Regions from separate parts of the Pseudomonas sp. No.21 genome, predicted to be linked through region 3. Evidence: predicted binding sites of a transcription regulator. Region 3 holds the regulator's gene; each other region holds the start of a gene.
What was found. Region 3 encodes FliA, which starts transcription of late flagellar genes. Its sites were predicted from a motif close to CTAAAGTTTNNNNNNNNNNNGCCGNTAA; they were not measured.
Positions count from the first base shown of each region.

Region 1: a site for FliA is predicted at 2,861-2,888, ahead of motA (flagellar motor stator protein MotA). Genes of this name have one in related genera too.
Region 2: a site for FliA is predicted at 3,180-3,207, ahead of ACYJSS_RS30345 (methyl-accepting chemotaxis protein). Genes of this name have one in related genera too.

Region 1 covers NZ_BAAJNO010000002.1:392,151-398,811, forward strand. Annotated here, with positions in the region: gene asd (archaetidylserine decarboxylase) at 1-413, opposite strand, end outside; gene rhdA (thiosulfate sulfurtransferase) at 438-1,253, opposite strand; gene ACYJSS_RS04495 (HDOD domain-containing protein) at 1,301-2,824, opposite strand; gene motA (flagellar motor stator protein MotA) at 2,940-3,791, shown strand; gene motB (flagellar motor protein MotB) at 3,802-4,872, shown strand; gene rsgA (small ribosomal subunit biogenesis GTPase RsgA) at 4,943-5,974, opposite strand; gene orn (oligoribonuclease) at 6,073-6,615, shown strand; gene queG (tRNA epoxyqueuosine(34) reductase QueG) at 6,621-6,661, opposite strand, start outside.
Region 2 covers NZ_BAAJNO010000028.1:7,478-14,138, forward strand. Annotated here, with positions in the region: gene ACYJSS_RS30335 (HAMP domain-containing sensor histidine kinase) at 1-898, shown strand, start outside; gene ACYJSS_RS30340 (response regulator) at 918-1,553, shown strand; gene ACYJSS_RS30345 (methyl-accepting chemotaxis protein) at 1,820-3,136, opposite strand; gene ACYJSS_RS30350 (pentapeptide repeat-containing protein) at 3,269-3,949, opposite strand; gene exaA (quinoprotein ethanol dehydrogenase) at 4,007-5,878, opposite strand; gene pedF (cytochrome c-550 PedF) at 6,188-6,625, shown strand; gene ACYJSS_RS30365 (substrate-binding periplasmic protein) at 6,631-6,661, shown strand, end outside.
Region 3 covers NZ_BAAJNO010000014.1:103,929-110,589, reverse strand. Annotated here, with positions in the region: gene ACYJSS_RS25785 (protein-glutamate methylesterase/protein-glutamine glutaminase) at 1-970, opposite strand, end outside; gene ACYJSS_RS25780 (chemotaxis protein CheA) at 1,011-3,287, opposite strand; gene ACYJSS_RS25775 (protein phosphatase CheZ) at 3,299-4,087, opposite strand; gene ACYJSS_RS25770 (chemotaxis response regulator CheY) at 4,107-4,481, opposite strand; gene fliA (RNA polymerase sigma factor FliA) at 4,566-5,312, opposite strand; gene fleN (flagellar synthesis regulator FleN) at 5,309-6,142, opposite strand; gene flhF (flagellar biosynthesis protein FlhF) at 6,215-6,661, opposite strand, start outside.

The DNA of each region.
Region 1 (6,661 bases), on a different contig from region 3:
AGGTAGATGGTGGCGAAGTCACCGCCCATGAAGGGCGCCGCACGCTCGGCGTCGCCGCCCAGCAGTTCGAGGACGCTGAAGCTGTGGCCCTTGGCCTGGAAGATGCGACCGTGCTCGATGGGACCGAGCTGGCTGACCGCACCGTCGGCAGGGCAGAGGATGGCGCCAGGCGTCGGGTCGAGCGGGCGTGCGCCGTCTTTCAGGGCGCGGGTGAAGAAGGCGTTGAAGTGCTCGTAGGCGGTGAGGTCCTCGACCAGGGCCTCGCTCATGTTCACCTGGTAGCGTCGGGCGAACCAGGCAGTGAAGGCGTTCTTGAACCAGCGCACGCGGCATTCCGCCACGCAACCGGCCAGGCGCGAGAGCAGGTGATGGGGCAGCAGGTACTGGCTGATGATGAACAGGCGTTCTTTCATGGGTGTTCCTTGTTTACCGGAGGCTCAGGCCTCGACAGGGGTATCCGGGTGGTTGCCCCACTCCGACCAGGAGCCGGCGTAGCCCTTCACGCGGGGATAGCCCAGCGCCTTGGCCACCAGGTAGGTGAAGCCGGAGCGGTGGTGGGTCTGGCAGTGGGTGACGATTTCCTTGTCCGGTGTGATGCCGAGCGACTGCAGGATCTCGGCGATGTCCTCGCGGATGCGCAGGGCGCGCTGCGGGTCCATGCCGGCGGTCCATTCGAAGTTCACCGCGCCCGGGATGTGGCCACCCTTGGCCGCCAGGACCTTGGTGCCGGCGTATTCGCCGGGGCCACGGGCGTCCCAGATGGCGAGGTCAGCGGCGCCGAGACGGCCTTGCAGGTACTCGCGGGTGGCGGTGGGTTCGTCGTGGATCACCAGCGGCAGCGGGCCACCGTCCGCGTCCGGGACCTGGGTGGAGGTCTCGCGGCCATCGGCCAGCCAGGCGTGCAGGCCTCCGTTCAGGTAGTGGTATCGGCGGTGGCCGATCACATCCAGCAGCCAGATGAAGCGGCCGGCCCAGCCGCCGCCCTCGTCATCGTAGACGACGTAGGTGGCGTCGGTGCGCTGGCCCAGTTCACCGAACAGGGCTTCGAGGTCGGCCTTGGCGGGCAGCAGGCCGGGCGCGGGGGGCTGGCCGAGCTGGGTGCGCTTGGGATCGACGAAGCGGGCTCCGGGAATGTGGCCCTCCGCGTAGCGCGCGGCGCTGGTCAGGTCCACCAGTATCAGGTCGGGCGCATCGAGTCGCGCTGCCAGGTCGGCCGGTTCGATGACCAGCGGCAAGCCGGTAAAGGCGGACATTGAAGACTCCGGGGATGGGTGAAAAAAGGCGGATTGTAGCGGAAAGGTCAGCGGCCGCGCGTGGCAAAGCTGGTCAGGGCGCGCTCGATGCATTGCACCGTCTTTCCGAATGCCTGGAGGCTCACGTCGGCGAAGGGCTGGCCGCCCTGGTCGGCGATCACCAGCAGCGCGACCCGGCCATTGGCGGGGATGGAGCGCAGCAACAGGTGGTCGGCGGGGAACAAGGCCTTGAGGTTGCCGGGAAACAGCGCCGAGTACTGCGCGGCGTTCTCCGGCGTCAGGCGCAGTTGCCCGGGCTGCGCGAGCAGGCGGCGCAGCACCTGGCTCTGCGCGGGGTCCAGGGCCAGGCTGGCGGCCTCCTTGGGCAGGCCGGCGCTCTGTTGCACCGTCAGCCTGCTCTGGGTGCGGTCGGCGAGGAGGATCAGGCAGCGGCGCATGCCGCAGGCAGCCAGCGCATCGCGGGCGCAGGCGGTGAGCTGGACGATGTTGGCGAAGGCGCTGGGCTCCTTGAGCAACTGGCCACAATGCTGGCGCCACTCGGTCAGTGCGGCGGCAGGAGGCGGCGTCGGTTTCACTTCCTCGGTCGGCCAGCGGCTGCAGTCCCAGGGCCAGATCAGCGCTTGTGCAGGGTGCCAGAGGTCGCTGCGGGCGTGCTTGCGGGCACTGTCCACGGCGTGCTGGTGGATGAGCTGCTGCAACTCGGTCAGCGGCAGCTGCATATAGAGGCCGGTCAGGCGTTGCCAGCGCAGGCTGTGGTCGCAGGCCCAGGAGTCGTGGGCGGAGACGGCCAGACCGTTGGCCAGCAGGACCGTGTTGCCGGGTTGGGTGAGCCAGCGGCGCAGGGCCGGATCGGCGTCGAGCAGTTGCTGCTGGTGCAACGGGTGTTCGTTGTCGCGGGCGATGTGCAAGGCCTTGACCAGCATGCGCCGGTCGGCGTTGAGCAGGCGGTAGCCGTAGGTGATCCAGTCCGGCAGCTTCCAGTGCTCGGCCAGGGCCTGGCACAGCTTGAGCAGCGGTACGCCGAGGAGTTCGACTTCCACCTTGAGCGCCGGCTCGCCGCGGACGATGACGCGGGTTTCCCAGGCGGCGAACAGGTGCGGGTGCAACGCCAGCAGCGGCCACAGCGGTGAGAGGAAGAGCAGGCTGTTCCAGTGGATTTCCTGCCACAGGCGTGCGAGGCGGGCGGCGAACAGGCCGCTGGCCTGCTGCGAGGCGTGCTGGCTGATGAGCTGCAACTGGCGCAGCGCCGGGGGAATGTTGGCTTCGTCGACGGCGGGCAGGCGCGCGAGCAGCTCTTCCGAGCGTTTCAGGCCAAGGCGGGTGAGGGCGACTTCGAGGCTTTCTGCCGGGCTGTCGAGGGAAGAACCGGAGCGGTTCGCCTCGCGCATGATGCTCAGGGCCAGGGCGGGACTATCCTGAATCAGGTCGGCGATCTCGCGCATGGAACGGCGGCTGTCGCCCAGCGCCCTTCGCACCCGTTCGTGACTCTCGGCCGGGATCGGTAGACGGACGCCATCCAGTTGTTTGATCCAGGCGTCGAGGGTGCGTGGTAGGGCCATCTGCGTCTTCATGCGGGTTGAGCCAAACTGGCTTTTCGCCTTAACTGGCTATAGTCTGGCGCATAAGTTCCGATAATTAGAAGGGTTGTTTTCATAACCCTATTACTGACCCTTCAAGTCTCACTTTATGGCAAAAATAATCGGCATCATCGTCGTATTCGCCACCGTTCTCGGCGGATATGTCCTTTCCCACGGCAAGATTGGTGCCCTGATACAGCCTTTCGAGGTGTTGATCATCGGTGGCGCTGCGCTCGGGGCCTTCCTCCAGGCCAACCCGGGCAGCACCTTCATGCATGTGCTGAAGAAGTCGCTGAAGATGTTCGGCTCGCGGTTTACCCACGCGTTCTACCTGGAAGTGTTGCGCCTGCTTTACGAAATCCTCAACAAGAGCCGCCGTGAAGGGATGATGGCCATCGAGGCCGACATCGAGGACCCGGCGGCCAGCCCGATCTTCAGCAAGTACCCGGCGATCCTCAAGGACGCGGGCATGGTCGCCTACATCAGCGACTACCTGCGCATCATGTCCTCCGGCAACATGGCGCCCCACGAACTGGAAGGCCTGTTCGACATGGAGCTGGGCAGCCTGAAGGAGGAGTTCGAGCATCCGGCCCATGCGGTCAACCGTATCGCCGACGGCCTGCCGGGCTTCGGCATCGTGGCGGCGGTACTGGGCATCGTGGTGACCATGGCGCTGCTCGGCCAGGTCGAGCAGTCGGCGCTGGGGCAGCACGTGGGCGCGGCCCTGGTGGGTACCTTCCTCGGTATTCTCGCGGCCTATGGTTTCTTCGGCCCCCTTGCCGTGTCCCTGGAGCACGACGCCAAGGAAGAACTCAACGTCTATGAAGCCATCAAGGCCTGCCTGGTGGCATCGGCTTCCGGCATGCCGCCCTCGCTGGCGGTGGAGTTCGGGCGCAAGGTCCTGTTCCCTGCGCACCGGCCGAGCTTCAGCGAGCTCGAGCAGGCCGTGCGCGGTAGCTGAAGACTGAGTCATGGACAACAACCAGCCGATCATCGTCAAACGCGTCAAGAAGTACGCGGCGGGGCACCACGGCGGTGCGTGGAAGATCGCGTTCGCCGACTTCGCCACGGCGATGATGGCGTTCTTCCTGGTGCTCTGGCTGATGTCCTCGGCGACGCCCGAGCAGAAGAAGGCCATTTCCGGCTACTTCCAGGACCCCATCGGCTTCACCGAAAGCGCCAGCCCCTATGTGATCGACCTCGGCGGCACGCCGACGCCGGCACCTGATCGCACGCTCAATCCGGAACTCAAGGACGCGCCCGACGCGCAGGAAGCGGCCATCGATTCGACCAACCAGCAGGTCGACGCCAAGCAGGTCGAGACCCTGGCCGACCAGATCGAGAAGGAGCGTCTCGAGATGCTGCTGCAGGAACTGCAGAACAAGGTCGACGAGAACCCGGAGCTGCGCAAGTTCAAGGACCAGATCCTCTTCGAGATCACCCAGGACGGCCTGCGCATCCAGATCATGGACGCTGCCAACCGCCCCATGTTCGACCTCGGCAGCGCGCGCCTGCAGCCCTATTTCGAGGACATCCTGCTGATCATGGCCGAGACCATCAAGGCCGTGCCGAACAAGATCAGCATCAGCGGTCACACCGATGCCAAACCGTTCGCGGGTACCGGGGATTTCGGCAACTGGGAGCTTTCCGCCGGCCGCGCCAATGCCGCGCGTCGCACCCTAGTGGCCGGCGGCTACCCGGACGATCAGGTGGCGCGGGTGGTCGGCTACGCCTCCTCGGCACTGTTCGATCGCGAGGACCCCTTCAATCCGGTGAACCGCCGCATCGACATCATCGTGCTGACCAAGAAGGCGCAGCGGGACATCGAAGGCTCCCATGGCGACCAGAATGCGCCTGCCGAAGTCGATGCCCCGCCATCCATGCCCGCCAGTGGCACCCAGCCGGCCCTGCCGGGCGCGGCGTCGGGCACCCAGGCTACGCCGCCCGCTGGCGCCGCACCGCTGCAGCCCCAGGAGTTGCAGCAGAAGTTGAATATCTTCGAAGACGGCGTGCTGAAGATGGAAGAGAACAAGCAGCCCTGATCGACCGCAGAGCCGCCCGGAATGAACGAGGCCACGCGATCGCGTGGCCTTTTCGTTGGTGCCTTGCCTGTCAGTAATCGGGTTCGGGCAGGCTTTCGAGGATGTGCCGGTAGCTCGACATGCGCTGTGGCTGCACGCGTCCGTCCTCCAGCGCCTTGAGCAGGGCACAGCCGGGCTCGCGGTCATGCTTGCAATCGCGGAAGCGGCAGGTGCCGAGCAGGTCGCGGAACTCGATGAAGCCCGCCTCCACGTCGTCACGGCTGACGTGGCCGAGGCCGAACTCGCGGATGCCGGGGGAGTCGATCAGCTCGCCGCCGCCGGGGAAGTGGAACAGGCGCGCGGTGGTGGTGGTGTGGGTGCCCTTGCCCGTCAGCTCCGAGAGCGGGCCGACACGGGTGTCGACGCCAGGCAGCAGGCTGTTGACCAGCGACGACTTGCCGACGCCTGACTGGCCGACGAAGACGCTGACATGGCCGTCGAGGCGCGTCTGCAGATCCTCCATGCCTCCGCCGCCGTGTGCCGAGACCTCCAGCAACGGGTAGCCGAGCTGGCGATAGACGCCCAGCAGGGCGTCGAGCATCGCGCTGTTGTCCTCGTCCACCAGGTCGGCCTTGTTGAGCAGCAGCAGCGGTTGGATGCCGGCGTGCTCGGCGGCCACCAGGTAGCGATCGATGAGATTGGCGTGCGGGTGGGGCAGGGGGGCGAAGACGATGACGATCAGGTCGACGTTGGCCGCCACCGGCTTGAGCACGCCGCGCATGTCCGGGCGGCACAGCTCGCTGGTGCGTGGCAGTTGGGCGACGATCACCCCGCTGCCCTGGTTGCCCGAGCGCCAGACCACGCGGTCGCCGGTGACCAGCGCCGGCAGGTTGGCGCGCAGGTGGCAGCGGAATACCTGGCCGGCGATCTCGCCTTCCAGCGCTTCGACCTCGACCTGTACACCGAAGTGGGCGATCACCAGGCCGGTCTGTTCGGGGCCGAGGTCGCCGCCTTCCAGCTCGTCGAGCGCACGCGATTCACGCTTTGCCGCACGGGCGGCGCGCTCTTCCTGGATCTTCTCGATGCGCCAGTTTTGCCGGCGACTGAGGTGGCGTTTGGCCATGGAACTTCCACTGGTTGAAAACGGCGGCGAGTTTAGCACGGGCGGCCCGGCGCGCCTGGCTCTAAGCTAGAATGCGCGCCTTGCCTTGGAGAGCGAACATGCAGAACGCACAGAACCTGATCTGGATCGACCTGGAAATGACCGGGCTTGACCCTGATAACGACGTCATCATCGAGATGGCCACCATCGTCACCGACAGCGACCTCAACGTGCTCGCCGAGGGCCCGACCATCGCCGTGCACCAGAGCGACGAGATTCTCGCCGGCATGGACGAGTGGAATACCCGCCAGCACGGGCAGAGCGGCCTGACCCAGCGCGTGCGGGAAAGCCGCATCAGCGCGGCCGAGGCCGAGGCGCAGACCCTGGCTTTCCTGGAGCAGTGGGTACCGAAGGGCAAGTCGCCGATCTGTGGCAACAGCATCTGCCAGGACCGTCGCTTCCTCTACCGCCACATGCCGAAGCTGGAGGGCTACTTCCACTACCGCAACCTCGACGTCTCCACCCTCAAGGAGCTGGCCGCGCGCTGGGCGCCCCATGTGCGTGACGGTGTGAAGAAGAGCAGCACCCACCTGGCCCTGGACGATATCCGCGACTCCATCGCCGAGCTGCGTCACTACCGCGAGCACTTCATCAAGGCCTGAGCCCGTCAGGCCGCCTGGTGCCGGGCGAGCGCCCACTCCACATGTT
Region 2 (6,661 bases), on a different contig from region 3:
GGCGGACGAGATGGACGAGGTCGAGGACTCCCTCATCCAGTTGCTGGTGCTGTTCGGCCTGGCCCTGGGCCTCAGCCTGCTGGCCATCCGCGTCGCGGTACGCCGGGGCCTGCGGGTGCTGGACGAGCTGCGCGCCGGCTTCGACGAGATCGCCCGGGGCCGCCTGGCGGTACGCCTCAACCAGCCTTCGCTGCACGAGGCACGCCTGCTGGCCGGCCACTTCAACGAGATGGCCAGCACCCTGGAGCAGGTGCGCAACGACAACGCCGAGCTGACCCGCGCCCTGCTGGCGCTGCAGGAGCGCGAGCGCAAGCACCTGGCCCTGGCCCTGCACGACGACATCGGCCAGTACCTCGCCGGCATCCGCGCGCAGCTGCTGCTGTTGCGCTCCATGACCGGCCAGGCGCCGGGCGCCGGTGCCACCCTGCGCAGCCTGGAGGACAACTGCCAGCGCATGCAGGACAGCTTCCGCGCGCTGGTGCGTGACCTTTACCCCGTGGTGCTGGAGCGCCTGCACCTGGGCGAGGCCATCGAGCTGCTCACCGAGCAGTGGCGCAGCGCCCAGGGCGTCGATTGCCAGTTGCGCCTGGGCGAGGACCTGCCGGTGCTGCCCACCGCCGACCAGGCCCATCTCTACCGCCTGTTGCAGGAAGCCCTGACCAACATCGCCCGCCACGCCGATGCCAGTGCGGTGAGCGTGCGCCTGGAGCGCCGCGGCCGGCGCTTGCGCCTGCTGGTGGGCGACAACGGCCGGGGCGCCGTGCAGCCGCCACGGCCCGGCATCGGCCTGCGTTCCATGCTGGAGCGGGCGCGCTGCCTGGGCGGCGACCTGCGCCTGCGCACCCGCGCCGGCGGCGGCTGGCTGGTGCGCCTGAGCATTCCCCTGGGCGAAGCCTGAACAACCTGGAGAACCTGCGATGAAGATCCTGCTGGTGGACGACCATTCCGTGGTGCGCCAGGGCTACGCCAGCCTGCTGCGCGGCCTGCTGCCCGAGGTGGAGGTGAGCGAGGCGGCCAGCGGCGAGCAGGCCCTGCACCTGGTGCACGACAGCATTCCCAACCTGGTGGTGATGGACCTCTCGCTGCCGGGCATCAGCGGCCTGGAGACCACCCGCCGGCTGCGCCAGCGCCTGCCGCAGCTGCGCGTGCTGTTCTTCAGCATGCACGACGAGCTGCCCCTGGTGCGCCAGGCCCTGGACGCCGGTGCCGCCGGCTACATCACCAAGAACTCCGCGCCCGAGGTGCTGGTGGAAGCGGTGCGGCGCATCCTCGCCGGGCACGCCTACATCGAGCAGCCCCTGGCCACCCAGCTCGCCTGCCACCCGGCGCACCAGGCCGGCGACCCGCGCCTCTGCGGCATGACCCAGCGCGAGCTGGAGATCTTCACCATGCTCGCCCGCGGCATGCCCGCGCGCAGCATCGCCGAGCACCTGTGCATCAGCGCCAAGACGGTTTCCAACTACCTGACGATGCTCAAGAACAAGCTGCAGGTCAGCTCCCAGGCGGAGCTGGTGCACCTGGCCATCGATACCGGGGTATTGCGGCTGGGGTGATAGGGCAGGGCATCGGCTCTGCTGTGACGACTTGAGCTGAGGACTCGACAGGATGAGTGCGTGCCGTAGGGTGTGCCGTGCGCACCGCCGCACGGTGCCTCCGGCGAGCTCCCGGTGCGCGCAGCACACCCTACGTCCGAAGTGAGCGACGGTTGCATGTTCCGAGGCCAGATGGGGGCCAAAACATGATCTAGGAGCGTGGATGTTTACTCGCGCGGACATCCCGGCTGCAACCGCTCCCACAGCCCCCGCCAGGCTATTCCACCTCAGGTCTTCAGCTGGCTGGCGAACTGCCCCACGGCGCTGACCACGCGCTGGGCGCCGTCCTGGATCTCGACGATCACCGAGCCGGCCTCGTTGGCCAGGTTCAGCCCCTGCTCGGCGTGCTGGCGGCTGCTGGACATGCTGTCCACCGCCGCCTGGGCCAGGCTCTGGTTCTGCTGCACCACCTCGACGATCTCCTCGGCCGCCTGGCTGGTGCGCCCGGCCAGCTGGCGCACTTCGTCGGCGACCACCGCGAAGCCGCGGCCCTGCTCGCCCGCGCGGGCCGCCTCGATGGCGGCGTTGAGGGCCAGCAGGTTGGTCTGCGAGGCGATGCCGCTGATGGTCTTGATGATCGAACTGATCAGTTGCGACTGCTTGTCCAGCGCCTCGATGCCTTCGGCCGCTTCCTGCACCTGGTTGGTGATCAGGCGCATGACGTTGACCGTCTGGCTGACCACCGAGGCGCCTTTCTGTGCGGTGGCGTCGGTCTGCTGGGAGGTGCTGTAGGCGATGTTCGCCGCCTCGGCCACGGCCTGCTCCTGGTTCACCTGGTCGGTGATCACGGTGGCGAACTTCACCACCTTGTAGAGCTGGTCGTTGGTGTCGTGCACCGGGTTGTAGGAGGCCTCCAGCCAGACATCGCGGCCGTGGGCGTCGATGCGCTTGAAGCGGCCGACGACGAACTCGCCGCGCAGCAGCTTGGCCCAGAACTCCCGGTAGCCGGCGGAGCTGGACTCCTCCGGATCGCAGAAGACGCTGTGGTGCTTGCCCTTGATCTGCTCCAGGCGGTAGCCCATGGCATCGAGGAAGCGCTGGTTGGCGTTGAGCACCTCGCCCTTGAGGTTGAACTCGATGACGGCGGTGGAGCGCAGCAGGGCGTTGATCAGGCCTTCGTGCTCCTTGGCGGTCTCGATGGTCCGGGTCAGGTCGTTGGCGCACACCACCACGCTCTGGATCTGCCCGCGTCCATCGCGTATCGGTTGCCAGATGCAGCGCAGCCAGGCCTCGCGGCCGTCGCCGCGGAGCAGCCGGTACGCGCCGTTGAAGTGCTCGCCGTTGGCCAGGCCCTGGCGCATCTTCAGGTAGTTGGGGTCGCGGTGGAAGGTCTGGGGGATGAGCTCTTCGAGCGTGCGGCCGATGATGGTGTCACTGCGGTACTGCAGCACATTGAGGAAGTTTTCGTTGACGGACAGGATGCGACCCTGGAGGTCGATCTCCATCACCAGCATTTCCTGGAAGATGGATTCCTTGATCTGCTGGGCTCGGGCGTTTTCCTCCCGAAGGTGCTCCAGCTCCTTTTTCAAGCGCGTGTTGAACATGGTCGGAACCCGTTGGCTGAGAGTGTGGAACTGCTTGGTCAGCGCATCGGCCCTGCCGGTACTTTCTTAAGGGGCTGGCGAACAATTCGACGGGGCGCGGCTTGAAAAGTGTAGACGCGCCCCGCCCGAACATCATTTTTCCCAATCCACCGGGCATTCCCGGCAGCCTTCCATGTTCACCCCCTGGAACGACGCGTAGTGGCGACGGGCGCCGCTGAGGTCGGCGTTCTCCAGGTTGGCGTCGCCCAGCTTGGCTTCCTGCAGGTTGGCGTCGTTGAGGTGGGCGCCCTTGAGGTCGGCGCGGCTGAGCCAGGTCATTTCCAGGTCGGCGGCGCTGAGGTTGGCGTCGTGCAGCCTGGCGCCGGAGAGGCGGGCGAACTCCAAGTAGGCGGCGGTCAGGTCGGCGCCCTTGAACTGCGCGCCCTGGCCGAACAGGCCCCAGCCCTGCACCGCCACCAGGCGGGCGCCGCTGAGGTTGGCCAGGCGCAGGTTGCTCTGCTGCAGGCTGGCGCGGGTCAGGTTGCTGCCCACCAGTCGGGCTTTCTCCAGGTTGGCCAGGTCGAGGTTGGCGTGGCGCAGGTCGGCGCCGGAAAGATCGGCCCCGGCCAGGTTGATCTTGTGCAGGTCGAGGTTGCGCAGGTCGGCATTGCGCAGGTCGGCGCCGGGGCACTGGCTTTCCGGCTCCAGGCGGCAGCCGCCGATTACCCGGACGGCATCCTCGGGGGTGGCCTCGGCTTGCGGGGCGGGGGCCTGGGCCCAGGCGAGCCCGACGACCAGCATCAGCAGGGGAAGGAACATGGGCAGGTAGTTCATGACGGCTCCTGGTGCGTGGCAGGGGAGTCGGCGCGCCCGCAGGCGCGCCGGGGAGGGTCAGCGGCTGGCGGTCTTGTTGTCCCAGCTCGGCAGCTTGAACACCCAGAACGAGCCGCCCTGGGCCACCGGCTTGGTCAGCTCGGCCATGTCGCCGCCCCACAGCGGCACGGCGCCGCCGTAGCCGACGGTCACGCCGATGTACTGCTCGCCGTCCTGTTCCCAGGTGATGGGCGGGGAGACGATGCCGCTGCCGGTCTGGAACTTCCACAGCTCCTTGCCGGTTTTCGCGTCGAAGGCCTTGAAGAAGCCGTCGCCGGTGCCGGTGAACACCAGGTTGCCCTTGGTGGCCAGCACGCCGGCCCAGAGCGGCAGGTGCTCGTTGTGCTCCCACACCACCTTGCCGGTGGTCGGGTCCATGGCGCGCAGGCTGCCGACGTGGTCGTCGTACATGCGCTTGATGCGGAAGCCCATGCCCAGGTAGGCGGAGCCCTTCTTGTAGTTCACCTCCTCGGTCCAGTAGTCCTCCTTCCAGTTGTTGGCCGGCACGTAGAACAGGCCGGTGTCCTGGCTGTAGGCCATCGGGTTCCAGTTCTTGCCGCCGAGGAAGGGCGGGGAGACCTCGACCGCCTTGCCGTGCTTCTGGCCCGGCTCGGGCAGGGGCGGGCGCTGGCCTTCGTTCTCCACCGGGCGGCCGGTCTTCAGGTCGATGTGGCTGGCCCAGGTGATGTTGTCGACGAAGGGGAAGGCGTTCTGCAGCTTGCCGTTGGTGCGGTCCACCACATAGAAGAAGCCGTTGCGGTCGGCGTGGGCGGTGGCTTTCACCACCTTGCCGTCCTTGCCCTTGTAGTCGAACAGCACCAGCTCGTTGTTGCCGGAGAAGTCCCAGGCGTCGTTCGGGGTGTGCTGGTAGAACCACTTCACCTCGCCGGTGCTCGGGTCCACGCCCACCTGGCCGGAGGTGTAGAGGCTGTCGTAGTCGTGGGGGTTGCCGCCCTTGGCGGTGCGCGCCCAGGTGTTCCAGGGGCCGGGGTTGCCGGCGCCGACGATGATGGTGTTGGTCTCGGCGTCGAAGCTGGCGCTCTGCCAGGGGGCGCCGCCACCGTGGCTCCAGGCCTCGACCTTGCCGGTGGGGGAGTTCTTGTCGTCCGGCCAGGAGGGCGCCTTCACATCGCCCGTGGGGGTGCTGTCCTTGCCATTGAGGCGGCCCATGTGGCCCTCGACGAAGGGGCGCATCCAGACTTCTTCGCCGGTGTCCGGGTCGCGGGCGTAGAGCTGGCCGACCACGCCGAATTCGTCACCGGAGCTGCCGTGGATCAGCAGCGTCTTGCCGGTCTTCTGGTCCTTGATCAGGGTCGGGGCGCCGGTCATGGTGTAGCCGGCGGTGTGATCGCCGAACTTCTTGTTCCACACCACCTTGCCGGTGTCCTTGTTCAGCGCCACCAGGCGGCCGTCCAGGGTGCCGAAGAAGATCTTGTCGCCGTAGATGGCGGCGCCGCGGTTGACCACGTCGCAGCAGGGGCGGATGTCGTCGGGCAGGCGGTGGTTGTAGACCCACAGACGCTTGCCGGTCTTGGCGTCAAGGGCGAACACGCGGGAATAGGAGCCGGTGACGTAGACCACACCGTCGCGCACGATCGCCTGGGATTCCTGGCCGCGCTGCTTCTCGTCGCCGAAGGAGTAGGACCAGGCCGGCACCAGCTTGAACACGTTCTGGTCGTTGACCTGGGCCAGGGGGCTCCAGCGCTGGGCGTTGGTGCCCATGCCGTACTGCAGCACGTCCTTGACCGAGACATGGTCGTTGGCGATGTCTTCCCAGGTCACGTTGGCGGCGAAGGCGCTGGCGCTGGCGGCGAGGCCACCGGCGAGCAGGAGGCCCTTGATGGCGAGGCTGAGCGGGCTGGCGGGTTGGGGGTGCGATCTTGTTGTCATGTGTGCGGTTCCCGTGGTCGTTGTGGACCAGTGCGCCACCTGGCGTCCTGGCGCTTCGAATACTGGAAGCGCCACCGCCTGCGGGATACGGAAAAACTCCCGCGCTTGCCGGGAAAACTTCCCAGTGCGGGCATGACTTGGAAGTGCTGCCAAAGCGCCTCGATACACCTCCGCCCGGCTTGCTACCAAGGGAGTAGGGCGCGGCCACCAAAGCAGCATTCGGCCCTGATCGGGCGCTCCTTACCATCCTCGTCACCACGCTCCTGCCGAGCGTTCGCCTTGCCCAGCATCTCGAAGAGGATGGAAGTCATGAATAACAAGAACGCCCTGCGTGGCCTGATGTTCCTTGCCGGTCTGAGCCTCACCGGTCTTGCCCTGGCCCATGGCGATGTCGTGCCGCAGGCCGTCAACACCGATGGCCTGGAGCCCCTGGGCAAGGAATGGCGTGACACCAACCCCTACCGCGCGCCCTATGAGAAGAACGCCCTGGCGGTGGAGATCGGTTCCTCGGCCTACAACCAGAACTGCGCCCGTTGCCACGGCCTGGAAGCCAAGTCCGGTGGCATCGCCCCCGACCTGCGCCTGCTCGAAATCAGCGCCGACGGCGACGAGTGGTTCAAGGAGCGCGTGATCAACGGCGCGGTGCGCGACGGCGCGGTGTACATGCCGAAGATGGCCGACTTCCTCAGCCAGGAAGCGCTCTGGGCCATCCGCTCCTACCTGGAAAGCGTCCACGTCGAAGAGTGATCGCCATGCGCCTGCTCGCCCTGCTGTGCTGGTTGC
Region 3 (6,661 bases):
TGAGCAGACGCGCGCCCTCCCGGCCATCGGCGCCCATGCCGGTCAGCACCACCGCCAGGACCTTGTCGTTATAGGCCTTGGCCGCGGAACCGAAGGTGATGTCCACGCAGGGTTTGTAGTTCAGGCGTTCATCGCCGGGGAGGATGCGCACGGTGCCGCGCCCGTCCACCATCATCTGCTTGCCCCCGGGCGCCAGCAGCGCCAGGCCGGGGCGCAGCACATCACCGTCCTCGGCCTCCTTGACGGATATCCGGCAGAGCTTGTCGAGGCGCTCGGCAAAGGCCTTGGTGAAGGCCGCCGGCATGTGCTGGATCAGGACGATGGGCGCCGGAAAGTTGCCGGGCAGCTGGGTCAGCACCCGCTGCAGGGCCACCGGGCCGCCAGTCGATGTACCGATGGCCACCAGCTTGTAGGACTTGCGCTTGGGGCTCGGGCTGGAAGCGCCACCGGCGCCCGAAGCCGGTGCAGGCGCAGCGCCGGCACTGGGACGCGAGGGTGCCGGAGCGGGTGCGGCGTGGCTGGGCGACGGCGTCGGGGCAGCCGGAGCCGGGCTGTAGCTGCTGTAGCGACGGTTGCTACGCGCGATGCTGTGGACCTTCTCGCAGAGCAGTTGCTTGACCTTGTCGGGGTTGCGCGAGATGTCCTCGAAGTTCTTCGGCAGGAAATCCACAGCACCCGCGTCCAGGGCGTCCAGGGTCACCCGGGCGCCTTCGTGGGTCAGGGAGGAGAACATCAGCACGGGGGTCGGGCAGCGCTGCATGATGTGCCGCACTGCGGTGATGCCGTCCATCATCGGCATCTCGTAGTCCATGGTGATCACGTCCGGCTTGAGCGCCAGCGCCTGGTCGATGGCCTCGCGGCCATTGGTGGCGGTACCGATCACCTGGATATTGGGGTCGGCGGACAGAATCTCCGAAACGCGACGACGGAAGAACCCGGAGTCATCAACCACCAGAACCTTGACTGCCATAAACACTCCTAACAGGCGGCCCGACGGGCCGCCTAAACGATCAACCGCGGCGCGCGTAGCGCTTGAGCATGCTCGGCACGTCGAGAATCAGGGCGATGCGCCCATCACCGGTGATGGTCGCGCCGGACATGCCGGGCGTACCCTGGAGCATCTTGCCCAGGGGCTTGATCACCACCTCTTCCTGGCCGACCAGCTGGTCCACCACGAAGCCGATGCGCTGGGTGCCCACGGAAAGGATCACCACATGGCCTTCGCCCTGTTCCTCATGGGCGGCATCGCGAACCAGCCAACGCTTGAGGTAGAACAGCGGCAGTGCCTTGTCGCGGACTATCACCACTTCCTGGCCGTCCACCACGTTGGTGCGCGACAGGTCGAGGTGGAATATCTCGTTGACGTTGACCAGCGGGAAGGCGAAGGCCTGGTTGGCCAGCATCACCATCAGGGTCGGCATGATCGCCAGGGTCAGCGGCACCTTGATGACGATCTTCGAGCCCTGCCCCTTCTGCGAGAACACGTTGACCGTGCCGTTGAGCTGGGAAATCTTGGTCTTCACCACGTCCATGCCGACACCACGGCCGGACACGTCGGAAATCTCGGTCTTGGTCGAGAAGCCCGGGGCGAAGATCAGGTTGTAGCACTCCAGATCGGTCAGGCGGTCGGCAGCGTCCTTGTCCAGCAACCCCTTCTCCACCGCCTTGGCGCGGAGGATGTTGGCATCCATGCCCTTGCCGTCGTCGGTGATCATCAGGAGGATGTGGTCGCCTTCCTGCTCGGCGGAGAGCACCACGCGGCCCGTACGCGGCTTGCCGGCGGCCTCGCGCTCCTCGGGCGTCTCGACACCGTGGTCGACGGCGTTGCGCACCAGGTGGACCAGCGGGTCGGCCAGGGCTTCGACCAGGTTCTTGTCGAGGTCGGTCTCCTCGCCCACCAGCTCGAGGTTGATCTCTTTCTTCAGGTTGCGCGCCAGGTCGCGGACCAGGCGCGGGAAGCGGCCGAAGACCTTCTTGATCGGCTGCATGCGCGTCTTCATGACGGCGGTCTGCAGGTCGGCGGTGACCACGTCGAGGTTGGACACGGCCTTGGCCATGGACTCGTCGCCACTGTTGAGGCCCAGGCGCACCAGGCGGTTACGCACCAGCACCAGTTCGCCGACCATGTTCATGATCTCGTCCAGGCGCGCGGTGTCCACGCGCACCGTGGTCTCGGCTTCGCTGGCGGGAGACGCGGCCTTGTCGGCCGCCGCCGGTGCAGGCGCCGCTGCGGGTTTGGCAGCCGGCTTGGGCGGCTCGGCGGCCTTCGGAGCCGCCGGCTTCGCGGCGGCAGCAGGCTTGGCGGCCGGTGCGGCAGCGGGCTTGGCCGGTGCAGCGGGTTTGGCAGGCGCGACCTCGGCAGCTTCGGCAACGAACTTGCCCTTGCCGTGCAGTTGATCGAGCAGCGCTTCGAATTCGTCGTCGGTGATGTTGTCGCCGGCACCGGCACCGGGTGCAGCCGCCTGCGGGGCGGGCGCGGCGGCAGCCGGTGCAGCGGCTTCCGTCGCAGCGAACTTGCCCTTGCCGTGCAACTGGTCGAGCAGCGCTTCGAACTCGTCGTCGCTGATCTCGTCGCCCCCACCGGCAACCGGTGCGGCAGGCGCAGGTGCGGCCGGTTTCGCCGGCGCGGCGGCTTCCGTCGGCTCGGCAACGAACTTGCCCTTGCCATGCAACTGGTCGAGCAAGGCTTCGAATTCGTCGTCGCTGATCTCGTCGCTGCCGGCAGCGGCGGCGGCAGGCGATACGGGGCTTTCGGCAGCTGGCGCGTCGAGCACGTTCAGCAGTTGCTCGAACTCGCTGTCGGTGATGTCGCCGGATACAGCGGGAGCGGCCTCGGCGACAGGTTCAGGCTCGGGCTCGTACTCCGGCTCGGCAGCGGGCGATTCCTCGTCGTCGCCACCCGGCTCGGCCAGCCGCGCCAGGGCGGCGAGCAGTTCGGGGGTGGCCGGCGTCGGCTCGGCACGCTCACGCACCTGGCTGAACATCTCGTTGACGGTGTCCAGCGCCTGCAGGACCACGTCCATGAGCTCCGCCGTCACGCGGCGTTCACCCTTGCGCAAGATGTCGAACACGTTCTCGGCGATGTGGCAGCACTCCACCAGCGCATTCAGCTGGAGGAAACCGGCACCGCCCTTGACCGTGTGGAAGCCGCGGAAAATGGCATTGAGCAGATCCATATCGTCCGGACGGCTCTCGAGCTCGACCAGCTGTTCGGACAATTGCTCCAATATTTCGCCGGCCTCAACCAGGAAGTCCTGGAGGATTTCTTCATCGGCGTCGAAGCTCATTCGGTTGCTCCCTAGAATCCAAGGCTGGATAACAGATCATCGACATCGACCTGACCGGACACGACATCATCACGCTTATCGGCATTGATCTGCGGACCTTCACCCCTGGAAGGCTCTTTTTGTTTTTCTTTTTCAGCCACGAGCTCCGCACGGTCGTGCTGGATGCCGGCGAAACGATCGACGTCGCTGGCCATCAGTACCAGTTTCACCAGATTGCTCTCGACTTCGGTGACCAACTGGGTAACGCGCTTGATCACCTGCCCCGTCAGGTCCTGGTAGTCCTGAGCGAGAAGGATGTCGTTCATTCTGGACGAAAGCTGCTCGGTGTCGCGTTGACTGCGAGCAAGGAAGGTCTCGATACGCTTGGCCAGGTCGCGGAAGGCATCCGCGCCAATTTCCCGACGCATGAAGCGGCCCCACTCCTCACCCAGGCTCTGGGCTTCGTCGCCCAACCCGTTGAGCAGCGGCGCGCTCTCCTCCACCAGGTCCATGGTCCGGTTGGCAGCCTTCTCCGTCATCTTCACCACGTAGGAGAGACGATCGGTGGCATCGGCGATCTGCGAGACCTCGGTGGCGTGGGGCAGATGCGGGTCGATCTGGAAGTTGACGATCGCGGTGTGCAGCTCGCGCGTCAGCTTGCCGACTTCCTGGTAAAGCCCACGGTCACGGACCTTGTTGAGTTCATGGATGAGTTGCACGGCATCGCCGAAATTGCCTTTTTCAAGGGTCTCGACCAGCTCGCGCGCATGGTTTTTCAGGGTCGACTCTAGGTCTCCCGATTGGGAATCTTTCTGGTCCATGGCGTCCTCGCGACTGGCATCAGCCGTTGACCCGTTCGAAGATCTTCTCGATCTTCTCTTTGAGCACCTGGGCGGTGAAAGGCTTGACCACATAGCCATTCACACCGGCCTGGGCCGCTTCGATGATCTGGTCACGCTTGGCCTCGGCCGTCACCATCAGCACCGGCAGGTGCTTGAGGCGCTCGTCGGCACGCACGGCGCGCAACAGATCGATCCCGGTCATGCCGGGCATGTTCCAGTCGGTGACCAGGAAATCGAAATTGCCACTGTGCAGCATGGGTAGAGCGGTGGTGCCATCATCGGCCTCTGCGGTATTGGTGAAACCCAAGTCACGCAGGAGGTTCTTGATGATGCGTCTCATCGTCGAGAAATCGTCCACGATGAGGATTTTCATGTTCTTGTCCAAATCGACCTCCGTACAGTCCTAAACGCCCCCGAATAACGGGGGCGTCGATCAATCGAAAAACCGGCGTGCCGATCAGTGTGCTCGCCACTCGCCCAGCCGCGACCGCAAACGCGCAGCACATTGGCTGTGCAACTGGCTCACACGCGATTCACTGACCCCCAGCACTTCGCCGATTTCCTTCAAATTCAGCTCTTCGTCGTAATACAGCGCCAGTACCAGGCGCTCTCGTTCCGGCAGATTGGCGATGGCGTCAGCCAGCGCCGCCTGGAAGCGTTCGTCTTCCAGATCATTCGAAGGTTCGAGATGGGTGACTCCGGTATCTTCGTGCGTCGCGCCATGCTCACCGTCCTGCAACAGGTCGTCGAAGCTGAACAGGCGACTGCCCAAAGTGTCGCTCAGGATGCCGTAGTAATCTTCGAGACTCAATCCAAGTTCGGCCGCAACTTCCTGATCTTTAGCGTCTCGCCCGGTTCTCGCCTCAATTTTCCGGATGGCATCGCTCACCATCCGGGTGTTGCGGTGGACCGAACGTGGTGCCCAGTCCCCTTTCCTCACTTCGTCGAGCATGGCACCGCGGATGCGGATGCCGGCGTAGGTCTCGAAACTGGCGCCCTTGCTGGAATCGTATTTCTTCGAGGCTTCGAGCAGGCCGATCATGCCGGCCTGCATCAGGTCCTCCACCTGCACGTTGGCCGGCAGGCGGCCCAGCAGGTGGTAGGCGATACGTTTGACCAGCGGCGCGTAGCGCTCGATCAGCTGGTGCTGGGAATCCCTAGCCTGTGCCTTGTTGTACATACGAAGTCCACTAGCGGGTGTCATATGGCCGAATCCGCGATCGGTTGCTGCACCAGGCGCTCGACGAAGAACTCCAGATGACCGCGTGGGTTCGCCGGCAGGGGCCAGCTATCCACCTTCTGGGCTATCGCCTTGAACGCCAGGGCGCACTTCGAGCGCGGGAAGGCTTCGTAAACCGCGCGCTGCTTCTGCACGGCCTTGCGTACGGACTCGTCATAGGGCACCGCACCGACGTATTGCAAGGCCACATCCAGGAAGCGATCAGTCACTTTTGTCAGCTTAGCAAAGAGGTTGCGACCCTCCTGTGGACTGTGTGCCATGTTGGCCAATACGCGGAAACGGCTCATGCCGTAGTCGCGGTTGAGGAGCTTGATCAAAGCATAGGCGTCGGTGATGGAAGTGGGTTCGTCGCAGACGACCACTATCACTTCCTGCGCCGCACGCACGAAGCTGACCACCGCATCGCCGATACCGGCAGCGGTGTCGATCACCAGCACATCGAGGTTGTCGCTGATCTCGCTGAAGGCCTGGATCAGGCCGGCGTGCTGCATGGGCGAAAGCTGCACCATGCTCTGGGTGCCGGAAGCGGCCGGCACGATGCGTACACCCCCCGGCCCCTGCAGCAGCACGTCGCGCAGGTCGCACTCGCCGGCGATCACGTCGGCGAGGGTGCGCTTGGCGGTGAGGCCGAGCAGCACGTCGACGTTGGCCAGGCCGAGGTCGGCGTCCAGCAGCATGACCCGGCGACCGAGGTCGGCGAGGGCCAGCGAGAGGTTCACCGACACATTGGTCTTGCCGACGCCACCCTTGCCGCCGGTCACAGCAATCACCTGTACGGGATGCAAACTACCCATTTATTACACCTTGTCTCACGTCGACTGGGCCACTTGGCGGGCTCGTGCCACTCATCCGGAGTGGCTGGGGTTCTAACCGACTCGGCGGGCCGGATTCTGGTACAGGCCGGCGAAGAGGTCGGCCATGGCTTCTTCGCTGGGGTCTTCCGGGGTCTGCAGGCTGACCGCACGGCTCACCAGTTGGTGGCTGCGGGGCACCTGCAGGTCGTCCGGAATCCTGGGCCCATCGGCGAGATAGGCTACCGGGAGATGCTGGCCGATAGCCAGTCCTAAAACCTCTCCCAGGCTCGCCGCTTCGTCGAGCTTGGTCAGGATGCAGCCGGAAAGACCGCAGCGCTTGTAACTATGGTAGGCCGCCTTTAGCACTTGGCTCTGGCTGGTTGCAGCCAGCACCAGATAATTCCTGGCTTTGACCCCTTTGCTGGCCAACGTTTCCAACTGCATTTTAAGCGCAGGATCGGCTGCCGGCAGGCCTGCCGTATCGATCAGCACCACGCGCTTGCGCGCCAGGGGCGCCAG